DNA from 2 places in the Streptomyces sp. NPDC001700 genome. Region 2 is predicted to be linked to the other one. Evidence: riboswitches for the same ligand, from Rfam matches in the RefSeq annotation. Region 2 holds a riboswitch; the other holds the start of a gene.
The links. A riboswitch is a leader RNA that binds a small molecule or an ion and turns the genes downstream of it on or off. The one in region 2 is predicted to bind cyclic di-AMP.
Positions count from the first base shown of each region.

Region 1 (7,657 bases), on a different contig from region 2:
CGGTCGCGGAGGCGGCGCCCGCGAGGGCGAGGGTCGCGGCGGTCCGGAAGGTGGTGGTCCGGATGGTGGTGGTCCGGAGGGCGGTGCCGGTGAGCGACGTGCGGTGCCGCTGCTTCGGCTTCGTGGGGGGCTGCGGCGCCACTGCGGCGACTCACCTTTCGTACGGGATCGTGCTTCTTGTGAGGGGAAGGTAGGCCGGTCGGTGGCGCGGCGCGCTGGGATGAACGGAGGTGGACGGATTCGTCCCCCGGTGGCGTCTGCTGATCACGAGGACGGCGTGGGGTGGGCGGGATCGGGGCGGCTGTGACCGATGTGCCGATCAGGGTGCACCCGGGTGACTGGCGGTGATATGTGCGGCGCTAGTCTCCGGTGCCATGGACGTAGTCATCAATGTGTTCGTCGGCCTGCACATCGTCGGCATCGCCGCGCTGCTGGGCGGCTTCCTCTCCCAGCTCACGGCGGTACGCGGGGGCGGCGCGCGGATGACGCCGGGGATGCTGCACGGCGCCCTGACCATGCTGGTCACGGGCGCCGCGCTGGTCGGGCTGAACCAGGCGGACGATCAGACCGTGAACACGGTCAAGATCGGCGTGAAGCTGGCGCTGCTGGTCGTGATCCTGGGGCTGGTGTACGTGAAGCGGGACGAGGAGAAGGTGGAGCCCGCGGTGTTCGGCGCGGTCGGCGCGCTGACGACGGTGAACATCTTCATCGCCGTGCTCTGGACCTGACCGTTTGGACCTGACCGCCCGACCCCTGCTCCTGACAGTCCATCAGTTTGTCTCACGCCGCCGCGCCCCCGACCAGGGGGCGCGAAGGGGCGGAATGGGGGAAATCGCACCTGTAAGCGCAACCCGACGCACCCTTCGACTGTCTTACCCGTCAAGGGCAAGCCCGGAGGGAGCGCGCAATGGGGGCAGAGGGAAGATTCGCGGCATGGCGCCGCCGTACGGCGGTCGCGTTGGGTATGGCGGGCATGGTGGTGCCGCTGACCGTCGCACTCGGTGCGGCACCGGCGCAGGCGGCGACGGCGTGTACGGCGAGCACGGGTCCGTATCAGAAGCAGGTGGAGAAGTTCCTCGGTCGTCCCGTCGACGGTCGGCAGTCCTCGGGGGACTGCCGCGCGACGCGGACGTTCCAGATCAACCACGGCATCAGCCCGACCATCGGCTACGCGGGCCCCGTCACCTGGGGCGTCATGAAGCTGATCAACGCGCAGAACGCGGCGGGGCGTAACCCCAACGCGGCGCGCAAGTGCCCCACCAACAAGGGCCGCATCGCCTGCGTCGACCTCACTCGCCAGCTCAGCTGGGTGCAGGACGGCTCACGGCTGGTGTTCGGGCCGGTGCCGGTGCGCACCGGGCGGGACAAGTACGAGACCCGCACCGGGCTGAAGAAGATCTACTGGCGGAACAAGAACCACTGGTCGACGATTTACGACGTGGCCATGCCGTACAGCCAGTTCTTCGACGGCGGTCAGGCCTTCCACTCCATCGCGGGAAGCGTCTGGTCCCCGCCCGGCTCCCACGGCTGCGTCAACATGCGCTCCGGCGACGCCAAGAAGTACTGGAGCCTGTTGCGGAACGGGGACGACGTGTACGTGTACGGCCGCAAGCCGGGCACGTAACCGGGAAACAGCGGCTGCCCGGGCACGTGGCCGGGCAGCCGCACCGGACCTATGCGGGCCGGACGCTCCCGTAGATCGGCATCTCGGTGATCGGCGCCTTCTTCACCACGTCGCCCGGCTTCGGGGCGTGGATCATCATGCCGTCGCCGATGTAGAGCCCGACGTGGCTGATGTCGTCGTAGAAGAAGACGAGATCACCGGGTTTGAGTTCGGAGGTCGAGACGCGCGTACCGGCCTTCACCTGGTCCCACGTGGTGCGCGGCAGCGAGACACCGGCGGCCTTCCAGGCGGCCTGGGTGAGCCCTGAGCAGTCGTAGGAGTTGGGCCCGGTGGCGCCCCAGACGTACGGCTTGCCGAGCTGCGACTCCGCGAAGTCGATCGCCTTGGCCGCCTTGGTGCCGGTGGTGGTGCTTCCGGAACCGGTGCCGGTGCCCGTGCCCGTGCTGGAACCGGAACCGGAAGAGGAAGCGCCGCTCGACGGCTGCTCCTGCTCCTGCCGCTGCTTCTCCTTGGCCGCCGCCTCCCGCTGCTTCTCGGCCAGCTCGGCCGCCTTGCGCCGCGCCTCCTCGTCCTTCTTCTTCTCGATCGCCGCCAGCCGCGCCTTCTCCTTGGCGGTCAGGTTGGCCAGCAGCTGCCGGGCCTGCGTGAGCTTGTCCTGGACGGACTTCTTCTTGGTCTTCAGCTCGCGCTGGGTCTCGGTCAGCGACGCCAGGCTCTGCGCGGCCTCGCGGCGCTCCTTGGCGGCCTTCGCCGCCTGCGTCTGGAAGTCGTCGACGGCCCGCTTCTGCGAACCGGCCATCCGGCTCATCAGATGGGACTGGTCGAAGAGGTCCTGCGGGTCGTTGGAGAACAGCAGGCTCGCGGCGCTCGACGTCATGCCGCCGTCGCGGTACTGGGCCGCGGCGTACGTGCCGAGCGTGCGGCGGGCCTCGTTGAGCTTCTCCGTGTTCTCGGCGACCTTGTCCAGCAGCCGGTTGACCTTGGTGGCCTGCTGCTCGGAGCGCTCCTTGGCGGAGTTGTAGTGCTGGGTGGCGGTTTCCGCCTGGTGGTAGAGCGAGTCCACCTTCTCCTTGACCGCCTCGATCGACTGCGTGGTGCCGGGCTTCGGGTCGCCCGGGGCGGCGTTCGCGGTCTGGGACAGGAGGGTGACGGAGGCGAGGGCGGCGGTGGTGAATCCGACGGCCGTGCGGCGCCCGGTGGACGAGGCGTAGGTGGGTATTCGGGTCCGCGGCTTGCGGTGCGACGCCAAGGGAGGCGCTCCTTCCGTGGACCGCCTACCGGGTTAGCTGTCGGGTTCGGGCGGTACGGAAGGTTGCCCTACGGCCGTGCGCGGGCGGGACGGTCACGTCGTACATGCCGTACGTACGTGTCGTACCGCGCAGCTCGGGCCGATTCACCCCATGTTGCGTTGTGGGTCCCCGGCTCCGGGCGCTTTGCGGCGTGGCCGGACTCGGCGGAGGCCGCCCGGGCCGACGCGGTTCGCCGACGGGTGTACGGACTGCCTGAGGGAGGACCGTAGCCAACTCGTGGGGCTCCTGTGAAGGCTGTTGGCCGATATGCCCGAAACCGTTTCGTGACATCCATATGCGGTCCATGCGTAGGCTGTCAGTGCGGCCGCCTAGACTCGGTGAGCGATGAGCAGCCTCTTTGACGACAGCTTCCTGGCGAATCTCGGGCCTCCGGACGAGGAGCCCCCGCCGCCCGAGGATTCCGCACACCCGGGCCCGGCCGATCACTCCGGCGGTGATCCCGGCGGCGGTTCCGGCGGTGAAGAGGTGCCGCACCACCTCTTCACGGGCGCCTTCGACGCGCCGGTGCCGAGCGGCGCCCCCAGAGAGGCGTACTACCGGGACGGCGCGCCGCGCCCCGCCATCGACCCGGCGGCGCTCCTGGAGGGGCTGAACGAGCAGCAGCGGGCCGCCGTGGAGCACACCGGCTCGCCGCTGCTGATCGTCGCGGGGGCCGGGTCCGGCAAGACCCGGGTGCTCACCCACCGCATCGCGTATCTGCTCGGCACCCGCCATGTGCACCCCGGCCAGATCCTCGCCATCACCTTCACCAACAAGGCGGCGGGCGAGATGAAGGAGCGGGTCGAGGAGCTGGTCGGCCCGCGCGCGAACGCCATGTGGGTGATGACGTTCCACAGCGCGTGCGTGCGCATCCTGCGCCGCGAGTCGAAGAAGCTGGGCTTCACCTCATCGTTCTCGATCTACGACGCCGCCGACTCGAAGCGGCTGATGGCGCTGGTGTGCCGGGATCTCGACCTCGACCCGAAGAAGTTCCCGCCGAAGTCGTTCAGCGCCAAGATCTCCAACCTGAAGAACGAGCTGATCGACGAGGAGACCTTCGCCGGGCAAGCGGCGGACGGCTTCGAGAAGACGCTCGCCGAGGCGTACGCGATGTACCAGTCGCGGCTGCGCGAGGCCAACGCCCTCGACTTCGACGACATCATCATGACCACGGTCAACCTGCTCCAGGCGTTCCCGGACGTCTCCGAGCACTACCGCCGCCGCTTCCGGCACGTCATGGTCGACGAGTACCAGGACACCAACCACGCTCAGTACACGCTGGTGCGCGAGCTGGTCGGCACGGACACCGAAGACGTGGCGGCCGGGGAGCTGTGCGTCGTGGGCGACGCCGACCAGTCGATCTACGCGTTCCGGGGCGCCACGATCCGTAACATCCTCCAGTTCGAGGAGGACTACCCCACCGCGCGGACGATCCTGCTGGAGCAGAACTACCGCTCCACCCAGACCATCCTGAGCGCGGCCAACGCCGTCATCGAGCGCAACGAGAACCGCCGCCCGAAGAACCTGTGGACCGAGGCGGGCACCGGCGCCACCATCACCGGCTACGTCGCCGACACCGAGCACGACGAGGCCCAGTTCGTCGCCGACGAGATCGACCGGCTGACGGACGCGGGGGACGCCCGCGCCGGGGACGTCGCGGTCTTCTACCGCACCAACGCCCAGTCCCGTGTCTTCGAGGAAATCTTCATCCGGGTCGGCCTGCCGTACAAGGTCGTCGGCGGCGTCCGCTTCTACGAGCGCAAGGAGGTCCGCGACGTCCTCGCGTACCTGCGCGTGCTGGCCAACCCCGAGGACGCCGTACCGCTGCGCCGCATCATGAACGTGCCCAAGCGCGGCATCGGCGACCGCGCGGAAGCGATGATCGACGCGCTCGCGTCGCGCGAGAAGATCACCTTCCCGCAGGCGCTGCGCCGCGTCGACGAGGCGTACGGCATGGCGGCCCGCTCGGCGAACGCGGTCAAGCGGTTCAACACGCTCATGGAGGAGCTGCGGACCATCGTGGAGTCGGGCGCGGGCCCGGCGACCGTCCTGGAGGCCGTGCTGGAGCGCACCGGCTATCTGGCGGAGCTGCAGGCGTCCACCGATCCGCAGGACGAGACCCGTATCGAGAACCTCCAGGAGCTGGCGTCGGTGGCGCTGGAGTTCGAGCAGGACCGGGGCGAGGAGAACCCCGGCACGCTCGCGGAGTTCCTGGAGCAGGTCGCGCTCGTCGCCGACTCCGACCAGATCCCGGACGAGGACGAGGAGGGCGCCGGGGTCATCACGCTGATGACGCTGCACACGGCCAAGGGGCTGGAGTTCCCGGTGGTCTTCCTCAGCGGCATGGAGGACGGGGTCTTCCCGCACATGCGCGCGCTCGGCCAGACCAAGGAGCTGGAGGAGGAGCGGCGGCTGGCGTACGTCGGGATCACGCGCGCCCGCGAGCGGCTGTATCTGTCCCGGTCGACGATGCGCAGCGCCTGGGGCACGCCCGCGTACAACCCGCCGTCCCGCTTCCTGGAGGAGATCCCCGACCAGTACGTGCAGTGGCGGCGCACCGGGCCCGCGACCCCGTCGGCGACGATGGGCGCCATGACGTCGGGCGGCGGGGGAGGGCTGTCGTCGTCGCGTTCGCGGGGCGGGTCCTCCGCGTCCGGTTTCGCGACGCGGCGGGCGAAGGACCGTCCGGTGGTCTCCCTGGCCATCGGGGACCGGGTGACGCACGACTCGTTCGGGCTCGGCACGGTGGTGGCCGTGAAGGGCGCCGGGGACAACGCGGAGGCGACGATCGACTTCGGCGGCGAGAAGCCGAAGCGGCTGCTGCTGCGGTACGCGCCGGTCGAAAAGCTCTGAGCGTTTGGGTTTGGTGGGCGGGGGCGGTTAGTTGGGGTTGATTCCGTGGCTCTGCAGCCACGGCGTCGGGTCCACGGCCTCCCCGCCGCCCGGGTGCACCTCGAAGTGCAGATGCGGGCCGGTGGAGTTGCCGGAGCTGCCCGAGTAGGCCATGACGTCCCCGGCCTTGACGGTCCCGGAGCGGATCTTGGTGCTGCTGAGGTGGCAGTACCAGGTCTCCGTGCCGTCAGGAGCGGTCAATATGACCATGTTGCCGTAGGCGTCGTTCCACTGCGTCCGCACGGTGCCGTCGGTCGCCGCCATGACGGGCGTGCCCTGGCTGACCGGGAAGTCGATCCCGGTGTGCAGGGACATCCAGTTGATGCCCGCCTGGCCGTAGCCCGCGCTCAGCCCGTGCTGTTCCACCGGCAGCGCGAACTTCGGGCGCATCGCCTCCTTGCGCGCCGCCTCCGCGGCCTTGCGCTTCTTCTCGGCCTCTTGGCGCTCCTTGAGGTCGATCCGCTCCTGGGTACGGCTGGCGCGGTCCCGGAAGTCGTTGACTCCGTCGTCGACCCCGGCGAGCCGGGTGTCCATCTCGCTGTTGGCGACGGATGCCTTGACGGGCTGTACGTCGGGCGCCGCGGCCTGCGTGGTCGTGTCGTCCTTCTTGTCGCTGGACATGCCGCTCACGGAGGCGGCGGCCACGGCGGTGACGCCGAGCGCGCAGACGGAGGGGACGGCGACGGTGAGGAGAGCGGAGCGCTTGGGGCGGGCGGGCGCGCTGCGGCGGCGGGAGCGGCTGCCGGAGCGGGTGGCGGTGACGGGCGCGGCAGCGGGGACGGGCGGCGGCGTGATGTCGGCGACGGGCTCGGGGTCCGCCAAGTCGGGATCGGGTTCCGGCTCGGCGACGGCTTCGAAGACGGCGGTCTGCTGCTGCTCGTCGTAAGGCTGCTCGTCGTACGGCTGCTCGTCGTACCGCAGCTCGCTGTACGGGAGCCCGTCGTACGGCGATTCGTCGACGGTGGCGTAGGCCGAGGTATCCCAGAACTGGGTCTGCCCGGTGTCGACGCCGGAGGTGTCGTACGCGGCGCTCTGACTGATGACGTCGTACGCGCCCGTGTCGTAGTGGCCCGAATCGGCCTGTCCCGTATCGAACTGCCCGGTGTCGAACTGCCCCGTGGCGTCGTACGCGCCCGTGTCCCACTGGGGCTGATGCTGATGCGCTTGCTGCGACTGGGTGTCCCAGGCGCCGACGTCCCAGTGGCCGCCGGTGTCGTCCTGCCGCTGGGTGGGGACGTCGGTGGGCAGGTGATAGCCGGAGGCGGCCCACATCGCGGTGGTGTCGTGAGCGCCCGTGTCGTAAGCACCGGTGTCATAGGCGCCGATGTCATGGGCGCCCGTGTCGTACGAGCCCGTGTCGTAGGTCCCGGTGTCGTACGGGGTGCCGCCGCTCCACTGGGTCGCGTCGTACTGGCCGCTGTGCCCGCCGTGCGGGTCGCCCTGGCCGTCCCCGTAACTGCCCGGGAGCGAGCCGAAGAGCGGATCGGCCTCACCGTACGCGGCCCCGAGGTTATCGAAGCTGCCGGTGGGGTAGCCGTCATACCCGGCGTAACCGTGCGCTGTGCCCTGCTGCTGGCCGTAGGCCTCGTCATAGGAGTACGAGGCGTCGGGAGCAGGGACGGCCGGGGTTGCCCCCGACGGGTGACGGTCGTTCACCACCAACTTCTCTTTCGCCTCGGCTGCAGGAGAATTAGCGGCGACTGTACCCGGCGGTACGCGGGAGCGACAATCTTCAGCAAGTTTTGGGCTGCACAGGAAAGGGCATTTGGACCTCTTTCGGTTGACTGTGCGCCCACTCTTGGCCCGGCGTTCGACGGTTGTTCGGCAATTTTCGGTCGTATCAAGCGACCGA
Region 1 covers NZ_JBSFGE010000003.1:153,490-161,146, reverse strand. The annotation lists gene ACWC5C_RS06435 (NlpC/P60 family protein) at 1-142, opposite strand, end outside; gene ACWC5C_RS06430 (hypothetical protein) at 375-728, shown strand; gene ACWC5C_RS06425 (L,D-transpeptidase family protein) at 974-1,624, shown strand; gene ACWC5C_RS06420 (NlpC/P60 family protein) at 1,674-2,873, opposite strand; cyclic di-AMP (ydaO/yuaA leader) riboswitch at 2,881-3,075, opposite strand; gene pcrA (DNA helicase PcrA) at 3,259-5,766, shown strand; gene ACWC5C_RS06410 (peptidoglycan DD-metalloendopeptidase family protein) at 5,794-7,461, opposite strand; gene ACWC5C_RS06405 (esterase/lipase family protein) at 7,646-7,657, opposite strand, start outside.
Region 1: it holds a riboswitch for cyclic di-AMP, as region 2 does, so the genes downstream of both, ACWC5C_RS06420 (NlpC/P60 family protein) here and ACWC5C_RS33305 (M23 family metallopeptidase) in region 2, are expected to answer to the same signal.

Region 2 (7,657 bases):
GCGGACCCGTCTATTCCGGTGGCGGGGGACAAACAGAACCGGCGGCCCTGGCGTCAAGGGGGGAGAGAGCGCCAGAGCCGCCGGAGCGAGGGGCCGTCGCCGCGGCGACGGCCGGATCAGGGGGTCACGGGTTCAGCCCGTGGTCGCGCAGCCAGGTCAGCGGGGCGATCGGGGAGCCGCCGCCCGGTCGCACCTCCAGGTGGAGGTGGGGGCCGGTGACGTTGCCGGTGGCGCCGACGCGGCCGATGGTCTCGCCCGAGGACACCTTGCCCGAGGTGACGACCATGGACGACAGGTGGCAGTACCAGATCTCGGTGCCGTCATCGAGCTTGAGCACGATGCGGTAGCCGTACGAACCGGCCCAGCCCGCCTGGGTGATCGTGCCGCCGCCCACCGCCTTGACCGGGGTGCCGGTCGGGGCGGCGAAGTCCTGGCCGGTGTGGTCGGCGGACCAGATGTCGCCGGCCTGGCCGAAGCCCGCGGTCAGGGTGTACGAGGCGACGGGGAGGGTGAACCCGGCGGAGGTGGAGGTGGAGGTCTTGGCGGGGGTGTCGGCGGCCTTGGCGGCCGCGGCGGCCTTCTTCTCGGCCGCTTCCTTCGCCTTGGCGGCCTCGGCGGCCTTCTTCTTGGCGGCGGCCTCGGCCTTCTTCTGGTCCGCCAGGTCGCGGGCCTTGGCCGCGGCCTTCGCGGCGTCGTCGGCGGCGGCCTTCGCGGCGGCCCGCGCCGCGGCCTCGCGCCGGTCGTCGTCCGCCGCGGTCTGCTGGCTCTCGGCCTGCTGGAGGATGCGGGTGCGCAGCGCCTCGCCCGAGTCGGCGCCGCTCGTGGCGAGGGTGGCCGCGGCGGGCTGGGCGGAGCCCTGGTCGTCGGCCATCAGGGAGCCGATGCCGGGCAGGTCCTTGGCGGCGGGCAGCTGGGCCTTGACCTCGTCGGCGACGTGGGCGAGGTCCGGCATGGAGATGGGTGCGGCCGGACGGTCCTTGGCGGTCGCCATGCCGCCCGCGCCGACCGCCGCGATGACGCCGACGCCGAGGACGGCGCCGCTGCGGGCCATGGTGCCGCCGCGCTGCTTGACGACGCGGTGCCTGCCGCGCAGCGGAGCGATGGACTCCTCGGTGGGGTTCCACTCGTCCCAGACGGCTTCCTTGCCCAGGGACGGCTCATCCGGTTCGGCACCGAGGCCGACCGTGGGTCGGGCGCCGGCTCCGGCGTCGAAGCCGACTCCGTACGCGGTCGCTGTGCCGATGCCGGTACCGGGCGAGCGGTACGGAGCTTCGTCCAGTACGGACCTGTTGGACGCCACCGGGGCGCACTCCTTTCCTTCCCTCTCGCCTACCGGGTTAGCTGACGGGTTCGGAGCAGGAAGGTCTCCTACGGGTCAGGTTCGACCCGATTCACCCCAAGGTGGTGGTTCCCCGGTTCCCTGGTGCTGGTAGTGCCTGGTGCTGCTGGTGGTGCTGGCGCTGCACGTAACGGGATTCGGCGACGGCGCACGGTGCCGCCCTTGCGACGGCTGTGTCGACCGCGCTGCGTTATCGAACGTTAATAGAGAGCGCGACATGATTCCAAGCTCTTCTGAAGAATCCGCGTAGCTTTGGCATGAACTTAGTAACCAAGGAAGGACAGATGAGGACGTTTCACCCCACTTGAAAAGGGATGGCAAAAACCTCCTGCGGGCTGATCGTGTGTCAATCGTTATGCGCGCCCGTCACGGTTGGCTACGGTCCGTGTCCGGAGCGGGGGGTGTCGTTCCGTTCGGCGTCGTTCCGTTCGCTCCGGGCGGGCGCCGCACCGCGAGCAGCGCCATGTCGTCCGAGGTCTCCCCGCCCGAGTGCAGCGCTACGTCCTCCACCAGCGCGTCGAGCAACCCGCCCGGTCCGGCGAAGCGGCGGCCGCGCAGCCGCTCCTCGGGGACGTAGAAGGTGCCGTGCCGGTCGCGGGCCTCGGTCACCCCGTCCGTGAACAGCAGCAGCGTGGCGTCCTCCGGGAACCGCAGCTCCGTCACCCGGTCGGGCCACCCGCCGAGTTCGCCCATCCCCAGCGGCAGCGCGGCCGTCTCCGGCTCCAGCGGGCGCACCTCGCCGTCGCCGGGCAGCAGCAGGGGCGCGGGGTGGCCTCGGTTGATGAGGCGGAGGGTGGAGTCGCCGCGCGGGATCTCGCCGAGTACGGCGGTGGTGAACCCCTCGAACGCCTCCAGCTCGGCCCGCCGGGCGCCCTCGCGCCGCAGCGCCCGCTCCAGCCGCCCCGCCAGCCCCTCCAGCGTCGACTCCTGCTCCGCCGCCTCCCGGAACGCGCCGATGAGGACCGCGACGACCTCCACGGCCTGCAGCCCCTTGCCCCGGACGTCCCCGACGATCAGCCGTACGCCGTGCGGGGTGTCCTGCACCGCGTACAGGTCGCCGCCGATCGCGGCGTACCGCTCGGCCGCCACATAGCGCGCCGCGACGTCGAGACCGGCGATACGGGCGGGCGGTACGGGCAGCACGGCCCGCTGCGCCGCCTCCGCGATGCCGCGCGCCGAGGCCAGCCGCCGGTCGCCTCGGCGTACGACGCGGTTGATCACGAGCGCGAGCAGGGCGACGGTGGCCACCGTGGCGATCTCGGTCGCCGCCTGGGTCGGGTCCCGTACGCCGTGCAGCTCCGCCAGCAGACAGACGGCGGTGAGGGCGAGGACCGTCGTGATGATGGTCTGCCGCAGCGGGAAGAGGGAGGCCGCGACCAGCGGGGCCGCGGCGAAGAAGGGGGAGGCGGTGTACGGGGCCGGGGCGGCGAGGTCGAAGGCGACGCCGCCGAGCAGGAGGAGGGTGGGAGTCCACGGGGCCAGCCGGCGCCCCGGCGAGGCCTGGACGGCCTCCTCGGCCGTGATGAGACCGGCGGCCGCGCCGGAGGAGTCGGGGGCGGCGGGCGTACGGGCGTCCGGACGCGCCCTGCTCCCTCGCACCCGCACCACCGGCTTCTCCCGCTTTCCCTGAATCCGTGACCCCGTCTATCCGTGATCCCGTCATCAGGCTTCCGGGTGCCGGGGTGCGGTGCGAGTCGGTGGCGGCCATGTGGGTGCGTCGGAGACGCACTGCGGCCCCGGATGGCAAGCATCCGGGGCCGCAGGGGAAGCCGTGGCGTTCGCCAGGGCTCGGTGAGCGTCAGCCGCGGCCGTAGCCGTCGTTGCCGAGAGCGATGTTGCTGCAGTTGCTGCCGATGGTGGTGTCACCCGTCGGGGCGAGCGCGGCGGCGCCGACGATCGTACCGACGGCGGTGTCACAGTCGTTGCTCTGGACGGCCGCAGTGCCGTTGGTGAAGTTGATGCAGTTGGAGGCGATGTTGATGTCGCCCGACGGGGCGGTCACGGCGCCCTCGATGATGGTGCCGACCGCCGTGTCGCACGCGTTGGTCTGGATCGTCCCGAACGGGTCGAAGCCCCCGTAACCACCGTGAGCGGACGCTCCAGCCGCGCCCCCCAGGACCAGGGCACCGGCCGCAATGGTCAGGGCAGCCGCCTTCATTCCGATGTTCACTTGATTTCCTCCAGAAAAGCCGAATCCGCGGAAAACCACACGTTCCGATTGAACGGAAGGACATCCGCGACATCGGGGAGGCGCGCACACACTTCACCCGATGGGCCCACTGTCGGACTATTCGGAAATCGCTGCCTCAGAGGTCGACACCGAGGGCGCGGGCGTGGCGGTCGGCCGCCAGCTCCGCCGACACCTCGTCGAGGTAGACCTCGCACACCAGCCGCCCGTCCCGGGTCAGGTTGTGCTCCAGCTCCCACAGCACGATCTCGTCCCCGCCCGCGAGCAGGAAGGCGTGCTCGTAGAAGCGGCACCAGGTGGCGTCGGGGCCGCCGGAGCGGCGGCGGGGCTTGGGGGCGAGGGCGATGTCATGGGCGAAGGCGGTCATCAGCAGCCGCTCGGTCTCCTCCCCCGGCCGGTCGGCGTTCTCCGCGCGGCGCAGGACGCGGCGGGCGTGGTCGGCCGAGTTGTCCGCCACGTACGCGCGCTGGGCCCCCGGGGGCTCGGCGGCCTGGAGCATCTGCTCCGGCAGCCACAGCGGTAACCCGTCCAGCTCCTCCCAGCGGGCGCCGCCGATGCAGCGGTGGACGCGGCGCTCGGCGAGCGCGAGGGCGCCCTCGTCCGCGTACAGCTCGAAGAGCGGGCGGTCGTCCGGGCCGGTGTTGTGCTCCAGCTCCCACAGCAGCAGGCTGCTGCCGTCGGGCAGCAGGAAGACATGCCGGTACGTCGTATAGCCACGTGGACCTGACGGCTCGTTGCACTGCCGGCAGGAACGCAGCTCGGACTGGTGCATCAGGGCGCTCCGCGCCCGGCTCAGCACCGCCTCACCGATCTCGAAGCCGTTCTGCGCACGGGCGAGCAGCCCGTCCATCAGCTCGGCGGGGGTGCCCCCCGCTCCTGAGTGCCCCACGTCTCTCCTCCCGCCCCCGGGTGACTCCCTCGCGTACTTAGCGTAGCGGCGTGAATACGCGCCGCGCCTATGGTTCCGCGAAGCAGCCGGTCGGACTTGTGCCTCACTCACTCCTGCGTCGTGGAGCCAGGATGTATCACTTGTTCGACAGGCCGAACAAGTCGGAATGTCATATTCCGGATACCTGGGAGCCATCGACGGGACACCGGCGGGCCGGGGACGGGGCCGTCACACTTCCGCCCTGCTTTTTCGGATTTCCCGAAAAGGCGGCATGCCCCGCGGCCCCTGAATGCCTGTCATATGAGGGACGCCCTATGCCAGACGAGTGAAACGAAGTCCGCGCCCAGTGCCTTTCCCGAATGCCTTCGTTGAGTCAGGCGTCCGTGAATCCGCGGAATAACCACACGGAGGATTAAGTGAACATCGGCAAGAAGGCAGCCTTCCTGACCGCAGCGGCCGGCGCTCTGGTCTTCGTCGGCGCTGGCGCCGCGAGCGCGCACAACTACGGCAGCGACCTGGGTGCCATTCAGACCAACGCGTGCGACACCGCCACGAGCGCCATCATCACCGGCGCTGTGACGGCTCCGGCGGGCGACTTCAACATCGGCTCCGACTGCATCAACTTCACCAACTCCGGTGCGGTCTTCCAGAGCAACGACTGCGACACCGCCACCGGCCCGATCACCACCGCTGCCGCGCTGGCCCCGACCGGCGACATCAACATCGGCAGCAACTGCACCAACATCGCGGTCGACGACACTCCGTGACGCCGCCGCGCGTGACGTCACCGCGTCGCTGAACACCCCACGGTGTTCCCGCTGAATCGGCGGCCCTGGAAGAGTGCTTCCAGGGCCGCCGCCGCATGAATGGACATTGACCCACGATGTGTTTACTGCGCCATTCGGGTACGGCGATGGCGTTCCGGGGAGCCTCAGCTGGTCGGCGTCGTTCATCAGGTGTTCGCTGATATCCGGGAAAAATCACTAGGAGGCTCTTAGATGCACATGGGAAAAAGGACGGCGCTTCTCGTAGCGGCCGTGAGCGCACTGGCCATCGGTGGCGCGGGTGCCGCCGACGCCGCCGACAGCGGTACCGGCCCCTCGACCCTCCCGCTCGGCGGCGGAGTCCAGCAGAACCGCTGTGACACCAGCTCTCTCATCGGCACTATCGAGATCACCGGTGGCGGCGAGGACATCACCAACGAGACCAATTGCGTCAACTACGCCGAGTCGGGGGTCTCGGAGCAGAAGAACCGTTGCCGGACCCATTCCGTCGTCGGGCCCATCACGGTCGCCCTGACGCCCGGTTCCGAGGTCACCAACCGGACCAACTGCATCAACGTCAGCGAGTCGGGCGAGGTGACGAAGCAGAGCAACGACTGCCGGACGACCTCCGTGCTCGGCCCCATCACGCTCGGCCCCGGCACCGAGGTCACCAACGAGACCAACTGCCTCAACGTGGCCGGGAACGGAGAGGGCCAGAGCAGCGGAGCGGCGGAGTAGTCGACGGCTGTTTTCCCTTCGCGCGGCCCCCGGAATATTTTCACGGGGGTCGCGCATTTTCGTGTGGCGACCGGAAACAAGGGGTGAAGATATCCAAACTGCGGCGGACGGGTGAAGCTCTCGGCCGTACCGGATCCTCCGCTCTTCGTCTTCGTTGATTGGGTGTCTGCGGAATATCGCGGAGAATCACCTACGGAGGCACCAAGCAATGAAGATCGGCAAGAAGGCAGCTCTCATGACGGCCGCGGCCGGCGCCATGGTCATCGGCACCGCGGGTGGAGCGAGCGCCTACGGCCTCGGCGGACTGACCGGCGGCAACAACGGCGTCACCCAGGCGAACTCGTGTGACACCGCCACCAGCGCCATCATCACCGGCGCCGTGCTCGCCCCGTCGGGGGTCCTGGATGTCGCCTCCGACTGCGTCAACTTCACCAACTCCAAGGCGGCCACGCAGGTCAACGACTGCGACACCGCCACCGGCCCGATCACCACGCTGCCCGCGGTGGCGCCGACCGACGACATCGAGCTGGGCAGCAACTGCACCAACATCGCGATCGCCGAGCCGCCCACCGTCGTCGTCAAGCAGGTGGTGAAGGAGAAGCACAAGGTCGTGAAGAAGGAAAAGAAGGCGGCCAAGAAGAAGCACGCCAAGAAGAAGGCGCACGGCCACCACTGAGACCATCGGTCTCACTGAGTCGGCACCGCACCGACGCGGCCCTGGAAGCGAATTTCGCTTCCAGGGCCGCGTCTTTTGTCGGAGTGACTTTACCCGGAGCAGCCCGCGAGAGCCGGGACGCAGTTGTTGGGGTTGTTGCCGGTTACGTTCGCCGCCATCAGCGATACCGAACCGCCGTCGGAGAAGATTCCGCCACCCTGGCCGCCATTGGCCGTATTGCCGGTGATGTTGGTACCGATGATTTGCGTGTTTCCGGCGTGACTGAAGAGCCCGCCGCCATTAAGGGTGGCGATGTTTCCGGACACCACGGTGGACTGCAAATACAGCGTGCTTCCGAAGTTCGCGATACCGGCGCCGTTGCTTCCCGCCGTATTTCCGATGATGCGTCCGCCGTTGAAGGTCAGATTCCCGATGGACGTCCAGATTCCGCCGCCCTCGAAACTGCTTGCGTGGTTGGTCTCCAGCGTCACGGCGCTCAGGAGGGTATCCCCGAAGTTCGCGACGGCGCCGCCGGTGCTCTCGCCGGTGTTGTCGGCGAACGTGGTGCTGTTGGCGGTCAGCGAGCCTCCCGTACCGACGTGCACGCCGCCGCCGTCGTTGGCGGTGTTGCCCGAGAGGTGGCTCAGGGAGAAGGCGGCCGTGGCGCCCGGGGCGACCTGGACGCCGCCGCCGATGCCGCTCGCGACGTTCGCGGTGACCGCGCTCTGCTGGAGGGTCAGCGAGCCCTGGTCCAGGATCCCGGCCCCGTCCACCGCCCGCCCGCCCGAGAGGGTCACCCCGCTCACGGTGAGACGTCCGCCGGACGCGACCTCCGCGATGCGGAAGTCCGGCGCCGAGGCGCTGCGTCTGATGGTCGCTCCGGTGCCGGTGATGGTCACGTTCCCGGTGATGATCGGGAGTCCGTCGGGGCCGTTGGCGCCCGTCGCCGCCACCGAGGTGAGCGTGTACACGCATCCGGCGGCGAGGACCACGGTCCCGCCCGCGGCCGCCTGGCCCACCGCGGTGACCAGTGCCGCCGAGTCCCCGCAGGGCACGGTGGCCTGGGGCGAGGCCTCGCCACCCG
Region 2 covers NZ_JBSFGE010000024.1:84,511-92,167, reverse strand. The annotation lists gene ACWC5C_RS33305 (M23 family metallopeptidase) at 125-1,300, opposite strand; cyclic di-AMP (ydaO/yuaA leader) riboswitch at 1,312-1,442, opposite strand; gene ACWC5C_RS33300 (PP2C family protein-serine/threonine phosphatase) at 1,706-2,938, opposite strand; gene ACWC5C_RS33295 (hypothetical protein) at 3,138-3,509, opposite strand; gene ACWC5C_RS33290 (DUF6227 family protein) at 3,646-4,416, opposite strand; gene ACWC5C_RS33285 (hypothetical protein) at 4,833-5,183, shown strand; gene ACWC5C_RS33280 (hypothetical protein) at 5,454-5,918, shown strand; gene ACWC5C_RS33275 (hypothetical protein) at 6,154-6,594, shown strand; gene ACWC5C_RS33270 (right-handed parallel beta-helix repeat-containing protein) at 6,684-7,657, opposite strand, start outside.